Regions from separate parts of the Rahnella selenatireducens genome, predicted to be linked through region 2. Evidence: predicted binding sites of a transcription regulator. Region 2 holds the regulator's gene; each other region holds the start of a gene.
The links. Region 2 encodes Fur, which represses iron uptake genes when iron is present. Its sites were predicted from a motif close to ATAATAATGAGAACNACTATCAA; they were not measured.
Positions count from the first base shown of each region.

Region 1 (4,715 bases), on a different contig from region 2:
GGCACGCCGACAGCCAGCATGACGCCGAGCGTTAACAGTAAAATTAATGCATCCATAAAAGGCTCCGGCTCAGGCTTCAGAATTGCCCAGCATCACCATCGGCCGCTTGTGCTGCGGGCCTGAGATAATCTGCTCAATAATAAATAAGAGGGTCAGCGCCGAACCCACCGGCAGAGGAAGGTAGGTTTGCCCGGCGGTCAGCAGCGGGAATTCCGCCACGGGTTGCTGCCAGAGTTCGCTGCACAGTTGCAGGCTGTACCAGAAAATAAAAATGCTGATAGCCAGCATCATCAGGTCAGAAAGCAAGGCAGAAAACTTTTGCAGGGCAGGCGGCAGACGGTCCGTGACCATCGCCACTACAATATGCGAACCCGCGCGGTAGCTGACGGCGGCACCGATAAAGGTGAATGTCACCATGCACATAATGGCGATGGGTTCAGGCCAGGAGAGGGCGCTGTTCAGGACGTAGCGGGCGAAAATACCGATGGGAATGACCGCCACCATCAGTAATAAAGCCAGCCCCGCCAGCCACATTGCGCCACGATAAAAGATGTCCATCAGAGTGTGATAACCGGAAACCATAAGTTCCTCCGCTGAAGTGTCGGGAAAGAGGCAGCGGACGCTGCCCGGTTCAACGAATTACTGAACGTCAGCGATTTGCTGCATCAGCTCCTGATGGTCTTTACCGAATTCATCGCGCACGGATTGCGTGGCTTTCACGTAGGTGGCCGGATCGATATCCTGGAATTTCACGCCGCCCGCTTTCATCGTCGCCAGCGCTTTCTCGTTATAGGCTTTCCACAGCTCGCGCTGCTCGTCCTGCGCCTCTTTGGCCAGTTTGAGGATCAGCTGCTGATCTTCCGGTTTCAGCTTGTCCCACTTCACTTTTGAATACAGGAACAGCTCCGGAATGATGAAGTGGCGGCTGTAGGTGTAGTTTTTCACCACTGGCAGATAGTTGTGCGCGACAAACGTTGGCGGGTTGTTTTCCGTGCCGTCGATAACCCCGGTTTGCATCCCGCTGAACACCTCACTGACGCCCATCGCCACCGGGTTTGCGCCCATGGCTTTCAGCGTCGCCAGCGCAATCGGGCTGCCCTGAACGCGGATCTTCATGCCGTGCAAATCTTCCGGTTTCACCACCGGTTCTTTGGTGATTAGGTTTCGCGTTCCGCCGTCCATCCAGCCGAGAAATACCAGACGCGAGTGGGAATTGCTGGTGATCTTGTCGCCGATGGATTTCCCAATCTGGCCGTCCAGCACCTTATGCATGTGGTCTTCATCGCGGAAAATATACGGCAGGGTGAAGACGTTAATTTCAGGGAGGATCGAAGCGACCGGTGTCATTGACACGCGGATGATATCCAGCGCGCCCAGCTGGGCCTGCTCGATTTCCTGTTTTTCATCGCCGAGCACGCCGCCGGGGAACGTTTTGATTTCCAGGCGTCCTTCGGTTTGTTGTTGCAGCTTTTCGCCCATGTGCTGAACGGCGACGACATTGGGATAGCCCTGCGGATGCACATCGGCGGCTTTCAGCGTTTGCGCGGCAAGAACAGGGGTAAATAACAAGGTGGCGGAACTCAGGCAAAGGCTGAGAAGTGCTTTCTGCATTTTCATCAGTTTGTCTCCAGGGTACTCGGGTAAGGGAATGGAAAAATGACAGCAAAAGTGAAGCGTTTTGACGCACGAGATCGCGCCTGTTTTTTATTAAAAAAAGGCAAATAGCCTTGTAAATGAAACGGATAATAGCCTGCCCTTTCAGGAGCTTCGTCTGTGGCAGGAACCTTATCCTATTTATAACTGTGCGGTATTTGAGCGCTATCACAATCTCGCAACAGATGTAAAATAGCGTTACTTAATATTTAAAATGTTGTTTTAACTTTAATAATTGCGATTAGCTGATTGATTTAATGCAACATTTTTATGAAAAGTGTGACGGGGATTATACTGTTCACGCAGTGTTCAAACGGGAAAAACCTTGTCATCCATCAAGGACACTTGTGTCGTAAAGCGCGACAATGTAAATAATAATGAGAACGACTATCAATTGGGGCTTTTTCTTTGATATCATTCGGCGTTATTCATTCCTTCTACACACTGATTCTGGCTGGAGGCGACGCGTGAAAACGGCTCGCAATAAGATGAAAGAGGCGACTTCACTCCTGATGTCGTTAATGTTGGTTGCTGGCTTAAGCGGCAACGCGATGGCAGCACCTGCGACGCCTGCGGCACAAGCCGTGACTTCTGCAACAGCTGACACCCCGGCACCGGCTGATGCAACGCCTGCCCCGCTAATGCAACCTGCGCCGACCGAAGCGACGCCTGTCATTCCTACCGATTTGTCTGTATTAGGCATGTATCACCACGCTGACGTGGTGGTGAAAACTGTGATGATTGGTTTGCTGCTGGCTTCCGTCGTCACCTGGGCGCTGTTGTTTAGCAAAGGCGCTGAAGTCTTCAGCGGTAAACGCCGTATGCGTCGCGAATTTGATGCGCTGTCTTCTGTGCGTACGCTGGATGAGGCTGCTGAGCAGGCTGAAAGCTTTGCCGCCAGCAGCATCAGCGCGCAGATGATTCGCGATGCGCAGAACGAACTCGAGCTTTCCGCCGGTTCATCTGACAACAACGGCATCAAAGAACGTACCGGTTTCCGCCTTGAGCGCCGCGTCGGTGCCGCTGGCCGTTATATGGGCCGTGGCAACGGCATACTCGCGACCATCGGGGCCATCTCCCCGTTCGTCGGCCTGTTCGGGACTGTCTGGGGCATCATGAACAGCTTCATCGGCATCGCGCAGACGCAGACCACCAACCTTGCAGTCGTCGCACCGGGTATCGCTGAAGCCTTGCTGGCAACGGCTGTCGGCCTGATTGCTGCGATCCCCGCCGTGGTTATCTACAATATTTTCGCCCGTACCATTACCTCTTACCGTCATCAGGTAGGTGATGTGGCGGCGCAGATTATCCTGTTACAGGGCCGTGATCTGGACCTGGCTGCCAGCGAAGGCGATGCGCCACGCGGTCAGACGGGTCAGTTACGCGTAGGGTAAGAACAGATTATGGCTATTCGGTTAAACGACGATATCGACGAAAGCGGTGAAATGCATGACATCAACGTCACGCCTTTTATCGACGTTATGCTGGTGTTACTGATTATCTTCATGGTGGCAGCGCCGCTGGCTACCGTCGATGTGCGGGTAGACTTACCGGCCTCGACGGCAAAAGCGCAGCCGCGTCCTGAGAAGCCGATCTTCCTGACGGTGAAATCTGACAAGCAGCTGTTCCTCGGCGATAACCCGGTAAACAGCGACAACCTGACGGCGATGCTCGACCAGCGCACGCAGGGCAACAAGCAGAGTACGATTTTCTTCCGTGCAGATAAGACGGTGGATTACGAAACGCTGATGAGCGTGATGGATAACCTGCGTAAAGCCGGTTACCTGAAAGTGGGTCTGGTCGGCGCAGAACAGACCGGCGCTGCGGCGAAATAAATCCTAACGCCTCAGACGCACAAAAACAGAGAAGGCCAGCATTTGCTGGCCTTTTGCTTTCCTGAAGGCGGAAAACTCAGGCCACTGGTGCAGGGTTGAATACGGCGAGGGCAAGAGTCGCTGTAGCTCCAGCATCATCTGAAAATTAGCCTAATTGATGGAGGTTTAGTTATATCCTTTTAGTTTTAATTCACCATCCACTATAATGAACAAAAATGTTTCATTTACGTTTCTCTTCGAAAACTCAGAGGTATAAATCAATAGCACTTCGTTATCAGCTATTAGATGATAAGTTTTCTTTTTAGAGATGAGTGTGTTTTTTTGAAAACACCTAAGTCTTTATCCTTAGCCTCTGTTGATAATTTAATAAATCCTTCTTCTGAAATAGACTTCCTCAGAATTTCTGATGAGTCTACGTATATATTTGAGTATTTGTTTTCTTGATACATCTCATGAAAAGTATCAACATTATTTTGTGCTGCATCTATATTAATCGGACTGCAGGCGCAGAGTATCATTGCAACTATTACAATATAAATATAACGCATGAATTCTCCCGTTATTTAGCGACACGCATTTTCGCAATGCCGCATATTAATGAGTCTGCAAAGAGATGTATTCTAAGTTATCCCATTGTTAAATATATCTTTTTGGGAATGCGCATCCTTTACTTTCAGCCCAGAAGCTAATACCAATAACAACAAGCCCCAACAACGCGCCCCCATATATGCAAAGTAGCATTAAGATGGAAAATGCTTTGTCTTTAAAAGAAAATACATATCCATACATTTCAAACATACCATCTACAGAATTGAAATTTATGTTGTTTTTTTTGCAAAAGCGCCATCCTGAAAAAATGGCTATCGAGATGATTGCCACTGCAAAAAAGAAAAAAGTAATTCGGAGTATCTTTATACCTTCGCACATATAAACCTCAATAATTTATCGGTCCCGATACACTTGGTGTATATGGGAGGTTTATTTCAGGGCCAGCGCCAGCACCAAAGCCAATGTATATTTCTGGCCACGTTGATGTTTGCACTGCTTCAATACTAAAACCCCCCAACCCCAGCGCAAATCCAGCGCCTACTTTTAAGTCCTTAGCGTCAGGGTCTCTAAACTTTAATCCACATGTTGCCGATGCTCTTAGGCCAACAGCTGCTATTGGTACACTCCATAAAGCAGAGGCACCTGATTTTTCATTAAGTGAGGCAGTAGCTGATAAAC
Region 1 covers NZ_JBKEZJ010000022.1:35,315-40,029, forward strand. Annotated here, with positions in the region: gene ACLBVC_RS22880 (TRAP transporter large permease) at 1-56, opposite strand, end outside; gene ACLBVC_RS22885 (TRAP transporter small permease) at 70-582, opposite strand; gene ACLBVC_RS22890 (TRAP transporter substrate-binding protein) at 640-1,617, opposite strand; gene exbB (tol-pal system-associated acyl-CoA thioesterase) at 2,142-3,047, shown strand; gene exbD (TonB system transport protein ExbD) at 3,057-3,488, shown strand; gene ACLBVC_RS22905 (hypothetical protein) at 3,770-4,036, opposite strand; partial or broken gene ACLBVC_RS22910 (RHS repeat-associated core domain-containing protein) at 4,423-4,715, opposite strand, start outside.
Region 1: the regulator Fur is predicted to act here: its motif matches at 2,025-2,047, upstream of exbB (tol-pal system-associated acyl-CoA thioesterase).

Region 2 (4,715 bases):
ACACACCAAAGTTACGGCTCAGGGCAGGAACAGCATCGTTTGAGAGCTGATTATAGGCATCGAAATTTTTGCCGACGGCCGCCGCATACAACGGCGTAACGCCCTGCGTAACCAGACTCTCCCAACTGGAGACCAGTTCCTGAACCGAAGCCTCATCCAGCCCCGGATGCGGAGCCGTTTTGAAACTCGCCAGTGCCTGAGAAAGGCCATCGAGGGATTGCTTTGCCGTATCAAAAATTTCCGGCCCTTTTGACGGATCGGCCTGAAGTTGTGAGACGGCACGGCTTAAGCGTGTCACGGTACGAAAATACTGATCATTTCCTTTGCTGATCAGCGCCATATTGTTGACCAGTTCGGTACTGTTCTTCGTATTTTGTGTCAGCGTATTCAGTGAGGTAACGGTGTAAAGGGAGACACCTGCCCACATGACGCAGAAAATGCCTAAAATCGTTAATAATGCGGCCCTGATGGTGATATTTTTTAAAAACTGCACGATATGCCTCTCTCGAAACAAGGTTGTTTCTGGTCTGAGGATTGACGGGGATGCGGAGAATCAAGACAGGTAGCCAGCAGGCTTTCGCCCCCGGACATGTTTGAACACCTCTCCGGGCATCGATTTCTTTATTATGTTGAGATTCCTCTCGCTTCATCTATCGGCGGGTTGTTCTCAAAATTTAGTATTGTGAGAACATATTTCTTAATTTTGCTTTTGACCTCAATAAGCCTGAGGTTATTCAAAGCACACGAAGGCGATAACACTTAAAAAGATTGGCCGATAAACTTATCCACCAGTTAAGAAGGCGAGCTGAAACATATTCTCCGCCTCGCGAGTTTGCTATCATCTGCGTTATTATTGCCTGCAATGCAGAGCACTTCATTGAGAACAAGAGGTTAGGTAATCTTATGGCCGTAGTAGGTATCTTCTTTGGATCCGATACAGGTAACACCGAAAACATCGCGAAAATGATCCAAAAGCAATTGGGTAAAGATGTTGCAGAGGTGCATGACATTGCGAAGAGCAGCAAAGAGGATCTGGAAAAATTCGATATCTTGCTGATCGGAATTCCAACCTGGTATTACGGTGAAGCGCAGTGTGACTGGGACGACTTTTTCCCGACGCTGGAAGAGATAGATTTCGAAGGTAAGCTGGTCGCGCTGTTTGGCTGTGGCGATCAGGAAGACTATGCCGAATACTTCTGCGATGCGCTGGGTACTGTGCGTGACATCATCGAACCACGCGGCGCGGTGATTGTGGGCCACTGGCCAACTGAAGGCTATCACTTCGAAGCGTCTAAAGGTCTGGCTGATGATAAGCACTTCATCGGACTGGCAATTGACGAAGACCGTCAGCCGGAACTGACCAACGAACGTGTTGATACGTGGGTCAAACAGATCACAGAAGAGCTGAGCCTTTCAGAAATTATTGGCTAAAAACCCTGTTGGCCCTGAGGATTTATTCTACAATTGAAGGGCCAAACTATTACTGAAATTAACAATTTAACCGCTACAAAATTGTAACTTTCAGTGGTATCAAGGTACACTGAGCTCATCTGTTTTCCTATTGATCAAGTCGTTGCATTATCGAATGTGACAGGCATTTTGTGATCTTTATTAACAGGCTACGTTTTTGAGGATCGGCACACGTCTCAAAAGCGAAGAATCCTTAAGCGACAAATTTTTGTGCCGCCGATGCCACAGGCTGCATGCCTCAACTTGATTAGCACATAGTAACAGGACTGAATCCGCATGACTGACAACAACACCGCACTGAAGAAAGCCGGCTTAAAAGTCACGCTTCCGCGCCTCAAAATCCTGGAAGTGCTGCAAGCGCCGGAAGGTCATCACGTTAGTGCGGAAGATCTGTACAAACAACTGATTGATATGGGTGAAGAAATTGGCCTGGCGACGGTTTACCGCGTTCTGAACCAGTTTGATGACGCCGGTATCGTTACCCGTCATAACTTCGAAGGCGGCAAGTCTGTTTTCGAACTGACCCAACAACATCACCATGATCACCTGATCTGCCTGGATTGCGGCCGCGTTATTGAATTTCGTGACGAATATATTGAAGGCCGTCAGCGCGAGATTGCGAAGAAACACGGTATCAAACTGACCAACCACAGTCTGTATCTGTACGGCCACTGTGAGGCGGGCGATTGTCGCGAAGATGAATCTTTGCACAATGATAAACCTGCACAGTAATCTCTACGGTCAGTCCGAATAAATTAACCGCTGAAAGGCGGTTTTTTTGTGCCTGCGATTCAGGCGACGGATAAAAAAACAAACCCCGGCAAGCCGGGGTTTGTTTTTTCTTGCGATAGGTGCGCAGCGTTCGCGCCCGGTTAATTCACCGGTTTTGGCGAATTGTTAGAACGAATTTCCTGCCAGATTTTGCCACAGTCTGCCGCGTAAGCCTGACCATCGCCGGTTTTACGCGCCGTCAGACAACGCTGATAATCCACTACACGCACGGTTTCCAGCTCGGCAAACTGCTTGTGCTCCTGTTCCTGTTTTAGAACATCAAGGATCGTCTGGCACGACGCCACTTTATCCGGCGAGCCTTCTGCTTTAATGATGCAGCTGCTGTACGCCTGACGCAGTTTCGCATTTTCGGTTTGCGTAGCTGTTGGCGCACAACCCGCCAGTAACAGGGAAGTCACAACCATCATCAGTAATTTATTCATCGGTTTAGTATCCTCAGAAAATAGTGAATGGAGCGATAACGATGAATTTCACGTCTTTTTCATCCTGGAAAATGTTGCCGTAACCGCCTCCCCAGCTCGGGATATCCGAGTGGTTGTCATACTGGGTGTAATGAAGTTTGAACAGCGTCCCTTTTGCGCGGCCTTCCTGAATGGTGTAAAGCGCATCAAGGCTCCAGGCGCTTTCTTTGAGACGCTGGCTCTGATCATAGATTGGATTGGTACTCGGTTTGGCATCCCACGCATAAACATAAGAACCGCCCACTGCGAAGCCCGGCAGATCCCATTTCGCCAGGTCGTATAACACACCGGCGTAAACCGCTTTTTCGCCGTTAGCGTTGAAGTCAGAACGGTTGTCCCACCACACATCAAGACGTCCGTTAGAAGAAGAATACGTTGGGGTCATGCGTTGTAAAAAATAACCCTGATTTCCCTCAGCTTTGACCATTGTCCCTTCCAGACGCCAGTTGAACTGACCGGTGGTGTAACCGAAAGTCAATGCCTGCAACCAGGCCAAACCGTCATACAGACTGTTGGGATCGTTCTGGTTGCTGATACGATCTTCCGCGCCATAGAACTGGTAGCTGGTAGTGAGCGGATTGCCCATCAGATCAATTTTGTACGACGCTTTGGCGAAGTATTGATCGACGTAACTTTCTGCCTGACCGAAGGCCGCTTCCAGCACGAGATCATTTTTGAAGTCGTATTTCGCACCCAGCGAGTGTATATAGGAAACACCGGTTTTCTTGTCGTTCTGGCGGAAATCATCCATTTCCAGATGCCACGGCGATTTGTATTCATCCGCCCACATGTAGGAGAAACTCAGTTCGCCCGGATCGCCAAAATCATGTTTATACCCGGCTTCGGCACCGCGATAGGTACCCGGCATAAAGCTCCAGTGCGGGGCGATCAGCGTTTGTCCAGTGGGCTGAATGTAACCGGCATGGCCCCAGAATCCGCCATATTTGAATTTACCGGCCGCTTTGTAGAGGCTGACGCCGCCTTTATCACCGGAGTAGTCTTCGTCATACGCATGGTTTTTAGAGGAGAACGCGATTTCGTTCGGGTGACCGCTGTCGCTGGCTTCGGCTAATTCGATCGCGGTAAATGCGGCGAGATCGATACCGAACATGTCCCAGGCGTAGCCGGAAGAGAAATCAAGGTTCAGGTTGGCGGTCGCGTGTGAAAGGTTGGTGGCATATTTATCGTAATCGGGATTATTCACCGTGACTTTTGTGCCGTCAGGGCGGGTTTCTTCTTTCGTTTTGTTCAAATCTTTGCGGTCGCGTTCGCGCTGCCAGTAATACACACCGCCGGTCAGCGTCGAATCATCAATAAAGCCAGCCGCTCTGGCCTCTTCAGGAAACATCATTCCGCCGCCCAATAAAGTGCCAGCCAGCGTGTACATCACAGGTTTCAGGTAAGCCGATCCCCTGCCCCTGTTAAGGTGCTTGTGCATAGAAATTCCTCATTTTGACTAAAAAACGTGCAAAACCCAAACGGGTATTAAAAGCGGCCGCCAGAGGCGCAACCGTATAAAGCAGGATTAAGAGTATTTTTCGCGACGCGAATTATCAATGGGTAATTAAACCCTGATGGCTGAAGTATGACAAAGTGCACATAAAGATGAAAAAGTGTAACAAACAAGGAATGCGAAGGTTCAAATCAGTGGACTCTGGTAATCAATAACTAAAACAGTTAATTAAGGAAAAAACGTATTAATTTAAACGTTTCAGCACTCTGATATTCGGAAAGAAGAGTCTAAAAAGTAAACATGAAAAATGCATTAATTCGCGATGAAAAAGAAAATTCCGTGAATTTCTGACATAAAAAAACGCAGCCGGAGCTGCGTTTAGCAATCATTCATCGGTGACTTACGCGACGGGTTTAGATTCCCAGGTATCACGCAGGCCAACGGTACGGTTGAAGACCAGATTTTCAACGCTGGAATAACGGCTGTCAGCACAGAAGTAACCTTCACGTTCGAACTGCAGGCTGATTTCAGCCTGTGCA
Region 2 covers NZ_JBKEZJ010000001.1:428,729-433,443, forward strand. Annotated here, with positions in the region: gene ACLBVC_RS02085 (methyl-accepting chemotaxis protein) at 1-493, opposite strand, end outside; gene fldA (flavodoxin FldA) at 904-1,431, shown strand; gene fur (ferric iron uptake transcriptional regulator) at 1,747-2,202, shown strand; gene chiQ (ChiQ/YbfN family lipoprotein) at 2,343-2,684, opposite strand; gene chiP (chitoporin ChiP) at 2,698-4,110, opposite strand; gene glnS (glutamine--tRNA ligase) at 4,577-4,715, opposite strand, start outside.

Region 3 (4,715 bases), on a different contig from region 2:
CGCCTCCGGGTTCTGCCGAACAGCATTTTGGCCGTATTTTGCACGAAGATTTGCTGCCGTACCGCGACGAGCTGATCATCTCTTCCAAAGCCGGTTACACCATGCGGGACGGCCCTTACGGCGACTGGGGCTCGAAAAAATATCTGGTTGCCAGCCTGAATCAAAGCCTGAAACGTATGGGCCTGGATTACGTGGATGTCTTCTACCATCACCGTCCGGATCCTGACACGCCACTGGAAGAAACCATGGCAGCGCTGGATCTGATCGTGCGTCAGGGTAAAGCCCTGTACGTCGGATTATCCAATTATCCGGCAGACCGCGCCAAAGAAGCGTTTGAGATCCTCAAACAGCTCGGCACACCGTGCCTGATCCATCAGCCAAAATACTCGATGTTCGAACGCTGGGTTGAAGCAGATTTGCTCGATACGCTGGCGGATAACGGCGTGGGTTCGATTGCCTTTTCGCCACTGGCGGGCGGCGTGCTGACGGATCGTTATCTGGCGGGCATTCCTGAAGATTCCCGCGCGGCCAGCGACAGTAAATTCCTGACCGCCGACCAGCTGACGGAAGAGAAATTGGCGAAAGTGCGTAAGCTGAATGACATTGCGCAGGCGCGCGGGCAGAAACTTTCCCAGATGGCGCTGGCCTGGGTGCTGCGTGGCGACCGCGTGACGTCCGTGCTGATTGGTGCCAGCAAAACCGGGCAAATCGATGATGCGGTTGGCATGATTGCTAACCGTCATTTCAGCACGGAAGAACTGGCAGCCATCGAAGCTATTTTAGTGTAAACGGTTACCCAACTCCCCCCCAAATTATACGAATTGCGTCAAGGCGGCAATTGAAAGAATCCCGGTCACTTACACGGGTAAGTGACCGGGGTGAATGAAAGCAGCCAACGCAGAGGCGGCTCGTATGATGACGGGGGAGGATCCGTAAGGTTTTCGTTAAGGCAGGTAAATCAATCAAAACAGGATTGTAAGCAATAGAACCCGCTCCCTCTTCCCCTTATAACTGTCAGCATAAATTATAAGGAATCTGGGGCCGTCTATGATTAAGCCAATACTTCTCGGAACATTGCTGTTCGCTTTGCTGCCTGCCGCCGCGCCAGCTGTTCAGGCCAGCAATTTTAGCCTCAATACACCCGGTCTTTCGATCAGCATTGGCGACCGTGACCGTCGCGGTTATTACTGGGATGGATACGACTGGCGCAACCCGAGCTGGTGGAACAGTTACCGTGGCCACAATTATGGTCACCGTGGCCCGCGCGGGGATTACTGGGACGGCTACCGCTGGCGCGATCAGGGCTGGTGGAATCATCGCCATCCGCCACGTCGTCCGATGCCGCCGCCGCGTTATTACCATGGAGACCACGGACGTCCGCATTATGACCACGGGCGTGGTCCGGACAGAGGTCGCGGCCATGATCGCGGACACGGGCACGATCGCGGGCATGACGGCCATCATCACTGATTCAGCGGATAGCAGAAACAAAAACGGGACAGCGCAAACTGTCCCGTTTTTTATGGCTTTAATCTTTCAGCCGGAAATTATTTCAGCATACCGATCAGCAAGTAGAGATTAAGGCTGACGACAATCAGTACGATGATGCGCCCCGCCCACTGCACGGTTTTGGTATTCACCATTTCGCCCATCAGGCTGCGGTTGCCGGTAAACGCCAGCAGCGGCAACAACGCCAGCGCAATCCCGAAACTCAGCAGCACCTGGCTCATGACCAGAATTCGCGTCGCGTCCAGCCCCATCAGAATCACGATAAAAGACGGCATCATGGTGACCGTGCGGCGCACCCACAGTGGAATGTAGAATTTCACAAAGCCCTGCATCACCACCTGACCAGCCAGTGTACCGACCACGGTAGAGGATAAACCGGCGGCGACCAGGCTAAGGCCAAATGTCGTCGCGGCGGCGTGGCCGAGCAGCGGTTGCAGCGTCAGATAAGCTTCATCGAGTTCACTGATCCCGCTGTGCCCGCTGAAATGGAACGCGGCAGCGGCGGTCGCCATCATTGCCAGATTAACGAAACCGGCGATGGTCATTGCGAGACCGACATCGAGTTTTGTCGCGGAATAACGCTGTTCTTTCGATGCCTTTCCGCCTCGCTGAGTCAGCGAAGAGTGGAGATAAATGACATGCGGCATGATGGTCGCGCCCAGCACACCGGCGGCAAGATAGACGGAATCGCTGGTGGGCAGCGCAGGGATCAGCATGCCTTTGCCCAGCGCCACCATGCTTGGCTGCGAAAAGAACAGTTCAACGATATAGGCGGCGGCCACAAACAGCAGCAAACCGGCGATAACCAGTTCCAGCGGTTTTTGCCCACGTTTTTGCAGCCCGAGGATAATAAAGGTGGCAATCCCGGTGAGCACGGCGCCCTGAAGCAGCGTGACCCCGAGAAGTAATTTGAAGCCGATCGCCGCGCCGATAAATTCGGCGAGATCGGTCGCCATCGCGATGATTTCTGCCTGCACCCAGTAAGCCCAGACGGCAGGACGCGGGAAACGGTCACGGATGTGTTCGGCGAGGTTTTTACCGGTGGCGATACCCAGTTTGGCAGATAATAACTGGATCAACATCGCCATAACGTTGGCCCAAACCACCACCCACAGCAACTGGTAACCATACGAGGCACCGGCCTGAATGTTAGTCGCAAAGTTGCCCGGATCGATGTAACCGATGGCGGCAATAAACGCCGGTCCCATCAGTGAAAGCTTCATCTTTCTGGCTGCGCGGCCTGAAGATTCGGCCCGGCTGTTCAGCATAGTCAGTTAACCCTTACGTTTGTTACGCTTACATAAATCATATCTAATTGATAATGATTATCAAGTGCATTTAGAATGATCTGAGTAATTACTCTGATAGGCAGTAGCGTAAGCGGCAAAGTGTGAACTGAGTGGTTAATCATTCTGTGAGCTTTCAGAAAGACTTACAGAACGCTTTTTCCTAAAACAGACATTTACTGGCCAGATTCGGAACGCATTACGGCACATGATAAAACTAGCACAAGAATGCTAACTGTGCTTAGTTTTATTAACATCTTGATTTTTTGTGTGATAGGCCTCGATTTGTTGCAATTCGTGTCCGTAATTTCTATATTTGCAAGCGACTTCACGTTTTAAATGTACGCGTTACATAGAATGTCCGTCGAAATATAGCCTGCCTCTAATTTGGAGCACCCATGTCCCGAATATTGCACTTTGTATTAGCGTTGGCCGTTGTCGCTGCACTCGCTTTACTGGTGAGCCGTGACCGGAAGAATATCCGTTTACGTTTCATTGTTCAGCTGTTGGTCATCGAAGTCTTATTAGCCTATTTCTTCCTGAACTCTTCAATCGGTTTAGGTTTTGTGAAAGGCTTCTCAGACTTGTTTGAGAAATTATTAGGATTCGCTGCGGAAGGGACCGGCTTCGTATTTGGAGGCATGAGCGATAAAGGATTAGCGTTCTTCTTCTTGAAAGTCTTGTGTCCGATCGTGTTCATTTCTGCACTGATCGGTATTTTACAACACATTCGCGTACTGCCTTTCGTCATCCGTATCATCGGTACGGTCTTGTCGAAAATTAATGGCATGGGAAAACTGGAATCTTTCAACGCCATCAGCTCCCTGATTTTGGGTCAGTCAGAAAACTTTATCGCGTATAAAGATATTCTGAGCAAAATGTCTGAAAAACGTATGTACACCATGGCAGCCACAGCCATGTCGACAGTGTCTATGTCGATTGTGGGTGCGTACATGACCATGCTGGAACCGCGCTTCGTTGTTGCTGCGCTGGTGCTCAACATGTTCAGTACCTTCATCGTACTGTCGTTAATCAACCCTTATAAAGTTGATTCAGAAGAAGACCTGCAAATCGGTAACACGCATCAGGGTCAGAGCTTCTTTGAAATGCTGGGTGAATACATCCTGGCCGGTTTCAAAGTGGCGATCATCGTTGCAGCCATGTTGATTGGTTTCATCGCACTGATTTCCTGCCTGAATGCGCTGTTCGACGTGGTGTTCGGTATCACCTTCCAGGGCGTGCTGGGTTATGTCTTCTATCCATTCGCATGGATGATGGGTGTGCCAAGCCACGAAGCCTTGCAGGTCGGCAGCATCATGGCAACCAAACTGGTTTCCAATGAATTCGTTGCGATGCTGGATCTGCAAAAAGTAGCGACCGAACTGTCACCACGCGGTGTGGGCATCCTGTCCGTCTTCCTGGTGTCTTTCGCGAACTTCTCGTCTATCGGTATCGTGGCCGGCGCTATCAAAGGCCTGAACGAACACCAGGGCAACGTGGTTTCACGCTTCGGCCTGAAACTGCTGTACGGCTCAACCCTGGTCAGCGTGTTGTCAGCTTCTATCGCGGGTCTGGTACTGGCGTAAGCAAGCAGCAACAGAAAGACAAAGAAAGGCGCTCCGGCGCCTTTTTTTATGTCTGCAATTCAGGGAACAAAAGGGGCAGGACCGAAAGGGATAGAACAGAAAGCAAAAAACCCGCCGAAGCGGGTTTCTTTAATATTTGGTGGAGATAAGCGGGATCGAACCGCTGACCTCTTGCATGCCATGCAAGCGCTCTCCCAGCTGAGCTATACCCCCACACGAGGTCGTCCACATTGTACTTCTTGTGTTCCCTTTTGAGGAACAAACCAACTGACTCTGGTAAGAAAGTTGGTGGAGATAAGCGGGATCGAACCGCTGACCTCTTGCATGCCATGCA
Region 3 covers NZ_JBKEZJ010000003.1:19,160-23,874, reverse strand. Annotated here, with positions in the region: gene mgrA (L-glyceraldehyde 3-phosphate reductase) at 1-788, shown strand, start outside; gene ACLBVC_RS05920 (DUF2502 domain-containing protein) at 1,048-1,470, shown strand; gene ACLBVC_RS05915 (Nramp family divalent metal transporter) at 1,548-2,777, opposite strand; gene ACLBVC_RS05910 (NupC/NupG family nucleoside CNT transporter) at 3,194-4,381, shown strand; tRNA gene ACLBVC_RS05905 (tRNA-Ala) at 4,519-4,594, opposite strand; tRNA gene ACLBVC_RS05900 (tRNA-Ala) at 4,668-4,715, opposite strand, start outside.
Region 3: the regulator Fur is predicted to act here: its motif matches at 2,825-2,847, upstream of ACLBVC_RS05915 (Nramp family divalent metal transporter).